2 regions of the Streptomyces sp. NBC_01723 genome follow, and region 1 is predicted to be linked to the other one. Evidence: riboswitches for the same ligand, from Rfam matches in the RefSeq annotation. Region 1 holds a riboswitch; the other holds the start of a gene.

The links. A riboswitch is a leader RNA that binds a small molecule or an ion and turns the genes downstream of it on or off. The one in region 1 is predicted to bind cobalamin.
Region 2: another riboswitch for cobalamin. It lies ahead of metE (5-methyltetrahydropteroyltriglutamate--homocysteine S-methyltransferase); the one in region 1 lies ahead of cobN (cobaltochelatase subunit CobN).

What each region holds. Positions count from the first base shown of each region.
Region 1 covers NZ_CP109171.1:352,988-355,182, reverse strand. The annotation lists gene OIE75_RS01615 (cobalamin biosynthesis protein CobG) at 1-678, opposite strand, end outside; cobalamin riboswitch at 734-881, shown strand; gene cobN (cobaltochelatase subunit CobN) at 912-2,195, shown strand, end outside.
Region 2 covers NZ_CP109171.1:541,148-543,342, reverse strand. The annotation lists gene metE (5-methyltetrahydropteroyltriglutamate--homocysteine S-methyltransferase) at 1-955, opposite strand, end outside; cobalamin riboswitch at 1,118-1,337, opposite strand; gene OIE75_RS02480 (hypothetical protein) at 1,411-1,845, opposite strand; gene OIE75_RS02475 (GNAT family N-acetyltransferase) at 2,018-2,195, shown strand, end outside.

The DNA of each region.
Region 1 (2,195 bases):
TTCGTCCACCCGCCACACCCGCGACCCGGACTCGCGCGCGACGTCGAGGAAGGCCTCCGCCGCCAGCAGCGCCGCCCGGGACGCCTCGCCCGCGGCCACCCGCCAGGCGTCGTCCATCGAGCCCAGCGAGACCAGCGCGTGGTCGTCGCCGGCCGCCCGCACGGTGACGTCGGCGCCGAGCCCGGTCACGTCCCCGCGCCCGTCGTCGAGCGCGAACAGGAACCGGCCCGACAGCTCCCGCGCCCGGTCGCTCGCGCACAACGCGGCGTCCAGGGCCGACAGCCAGGGCCGTACGTCCCGGAGGCCGCGCCCGTCGAGGCCGGACAGCGGCGAGGCGACGATGTTGCGCACCCGTTCGTGCCCCGGCGAGGGCAGCAGCCCGGCCGCGTCCAGCAGCCCGGCGAGCTCCCCGCCGCAGCCGTCGCGCAGCCGCCGCAGTTGCACGTTGCCCCGGGACGTCAGATGAAGGTCCCCGTCGCCCAGCCGCCGGGCCGCTTCCGCCAGCGCCTCGGCCTGGACGACGCCCAGGACCCCGCCGGGTATCCGTACCCGGGCGAGGGCACCGTCGTCGGCGGCGTGCAGCCTCAGCGTCCCCGGGCAGGCGTCACCACGGTCCCGTGAGACCGCTGTGGCCTGGGAGGATATGGAAGGGAGCGCCGAGGACATGGCGGCGAGCATACCGACCATCACACCGGTGGCACCCCCCGCCCTTCTCGGCGGGACCCTTACTATGCTCCTGGGTGGATCATCCGGTCCGCCCACCGCCAGACGGCGACAGGGGAGGAAGCCGGTGTGAATCCGGCGCGGTCCCGCCACTGTGAGTCCGGCCACCCTGAGGGGCCGGACGAGTCAGGAACTCCCGCCGTCTCTCACCGCCCGGGGCGCGGACCCCGAGGAAGGGCAGACGCCGCATGCCGCATTCGTCCGGGGAGCGCGCCTCGCACCCCAGCATCCTGCTCCTGTCGACGTCCGACACCGACCTGCTGAGTGCCCGCGCCGCCACCGGTCCGGTCACCTACCGGTTCGCCAACCCCGCCCGCCTCCCGCTCGACGACCTGCCCGCCCTGCTGGAGGGCGTCGGACTGGTCGTCGTACGCCTCCTCGGCGGAGTGCGTGCCTGGCGCGAGGGTCTCGACCTGCTCCTCGCCGACGGCCGGCCCGTCGTGGTGCTCAGTGGTGAACAGGCCCCGGACGCCCAGTTGATGGAGGCCTCCACCGTCCCCGTCGGCCTCGCCGCGGAGGCGCACGCCTACCTCGCCCACGGCGGTCCCGCCAACCTGGAGCAGCTCGCCCGGTTCCTGTCCGACACCGTGCTGCTCACCGGCCACGGCTTCGACCCGCCGACGCCCGCCCCCACCTGGGGCCCGCTGGAGCGTGCGCCGCGCCCGGACGCGGACGGCCCGACCGTGGCCGTGCTCTACTACCGCGCCCACCACATGAGCGGCAACACGGACTTCGTGCACGCCCTGTGCGACGCCGTCGAGAACGCCGGCGGCCGGCCGCTGCCCCGGTACGTGGCCTCGCTGCGCGCCCCCGAGCCCGAACTCGTCGAGGACCTGCGGGCGGCCGACGCGATCGTCACCACCGTCCTCGCGGCCGGCGGCACCAAGCCCGCCGAGGCATCGGCCGGCGGTGACGACGAGTCCTGGGACGCCGGCGCGCTCACCACCCTCGACGTCCCCATCCTCCAGGCCCTGTGCCTGACCGGCTCCCGCGCCGACTGGGAGAGCAACGACGAGGGCGTCTCCCCGCTGGACGCCGCCAGCCAGATAGCCGTCCCCGAGTTCGACGGCCGCCTGATCACCGTGCCGTTCTCCTTCAAGGAGATCGACGCGGACGGCCTCCCCGCCTACGTCGCCGACCCCGAGCGCGCCGCCCGCGTCGCCGGCATCGCCGTGCGCCACGCCCGCCTGCGGCACATCCCGGCCGCCGACAAGCGCCTGGCCCTGGTCCTGTCCGCCTACCCGACCAAGCACTCCCGCATCGGAAACGCCGTCGGCCTGGACACCCCCGCCAGCGCGGTCGCCCTGCTGCGCCGACTGCGCGAGGAGGGCTACGACTTCGGTGCCGACACCGACGCCGAGGTCCCGGGCCTCGCCTCGGGCGACGGCGACGAACTGATCCGCGCGCTCATCGAGGCCGGCGGCCACGACCAGGACTGGCTCACCGAGGAACAGCTCGCCCGCAACCCGGTC
Region 2 (2,195 bases), 190 kb from region 1:
TGCCGAGCGTGGCCAGGGAGCGGGACAGGTCGTTCACCCAGATGTTGCGGCCGTTGACGATACCCGCGACCAGGCGCTTGCCGGGCAGACCGCCCACGCCGGCCAGGTCCTCCAGGTTGGCCGCGGCGGCCTCGGTGAAGTCCAGCGCCAGTCCCTCGACCGGCGCCTTGGCCAGGACCGGCAGGGCGTCGCCCAGGCGGTCGAAGTACGAGGCGACCAGCAGCCGGGGCCGGTCGGTGAGGGCGCCCAGATCACGGTAGGCGCGGGCGGCGGCGTTGAGTTCGGCCGGCGTGCGGTCCTGGACCAGGGCCGGCTCGTCGAGCTGCACCCACTCCGCGCCGGCCGTGCGCAGGTCGGCGAGGACCCCCGCGTACACCGGCAGCAGTCGGTCGAGGAGGGTGAGGGGCTCGAAGTCGGCGGGGGCGCCGGGCGCCGGCTTGGCGAGGAGCAGGTAGGTGACCGGGCCGACGAGCACCGGGCGGGCCGCCAGACCCAGCGCGAGTGCCTCCCGCAGCTCCGAGACCTGCTTGCCCGAGTCGGCGGTGAACACCGTGTCCGGACCCAACTCCGGCACGAGGTAGTGGTAGTTGGTGTCGAACCACTTGGTCATCTCCAGCGGCGCCACGTCCTGGGTGCCGCGCGCCATGGCGAAGTACCCGTCGAGCGCGTCGGCGGCCACGGCGTCCCGGTGCCGCGCGGGGACGGCGCCGACCATGACGGAGGTGTCCAGCACGTGGTCGTAGTACGAGAAGTCGCCGGTGGGCACCTCGTCGACACCGGCCTCGACGAGCTGACGCCAGTTGCCGGCGCGCAGCCCGGCGGCGGTGGCGTGGAGGGCGTCGGCGGTGACGCGGCCCTTCCAGTAGCCCTCGACGGCCTTCTTCAGTTCCCGGTCGGGGCCCTGGCGCGGATAGCCGTACACGGTGGCGTGCACGGGGGCGGACGTACGGTTCACGGAGATCTCCTTCGCGAGACGAATCCCTGAGATCCCGGCGACGGGACGAGAGCGCGAAGGGTGACGGGAACCCGGCGGCACGAACCGCGCGGGGCGCCGTCGTCCGCCAGGTGTGTACGCCGACCCGCCCACGAGGTCACCGGGATGTCCGCGCACGAGTCGTCCGTACGCGGGCAGTTGGCAGGTCTTCGGACTCGCGGGCACGTCCTCCGGAAGGACACCTACTGGCCGTCGCTTCCCAGGTCCCTCTCACCGGACCCAGTGCGTATGACGGCGGTCGTTCCCACTCACCGCTGCGGGGCAGTCCCGGATTCCCACCGGGTTCCCTCTTGCGACGCATCCCGCCTGGCGGACGGGGCGAACCAGCTGCACCGTTCACCCTACCGGGGCCGGCCCCGGGACCGGCCGGTCCCGTCCGGCATGCGGACGGTGCGACGGGACACGCCGCCGGCGGACTACTGCTGGGCCCAGGTGTTCCGGTCCCGCTCCGGCGTGTCGGCGCGCCGCGGGCAGGCCGTGTCGTGCGCCGAGCCCAGCGAGGTCCACCACACCTCGCAGCAGTCGGCGCCCAGGGCGACGCGGGCGGCGGCGGGTCGGGTGCACTCCGGGCCGTGCACGGCGCCGTCGGAGTGCCGCCAGAAGGCGCAGCAGGGGGCGAGGGGGACCGGCTGCCGGTGAGGCGGGCGGGCCAGGATCTCGGCCCGGCGCGCCAGGACGGTCCGGCGCCGGTGCTCGGCTCCCTCCCGGGCCGCGCACCAGGCCATGACCCCCGCGGCGTACAGACCGGGCAGGGCGAGCCAGGGGTGGTGGCTGCCCCCGTACCAGGCGGCGGCGAGCAGGAGAACGGCGGCGGCACGGCACCCGCGTGCGGTGCGCAGGCTCGGTGTCACAGGAGACTCCCGTGGTCGGCGACGGAGAAGGTCCTCAGGACACCCGTATGCCCGCGGTTCGCGGACCTACGTCCACCAATCGCGCCGGTCCGCGTCCGGGGCGGGCCCTCGGCGGTGTGGAGGGGCGGAAATTCCGTTGCGGGTACCCGCCGACGCCCCCGATTCTGCTCTCATGTCCACCGCCGACCTGCGGCCGGCCACCCTTGCCGACGCGCCCGCCATCACCCAGCTCCTCAACGAGATCGACCGGATCGAGATCGGCCGCCCCGAGACCGACCAGCACACCGTCGAGGCCGACCTGAAGCATCCCGGGACGGATCTGACCCGGGACTCGTGGCTCGCCTTCGACG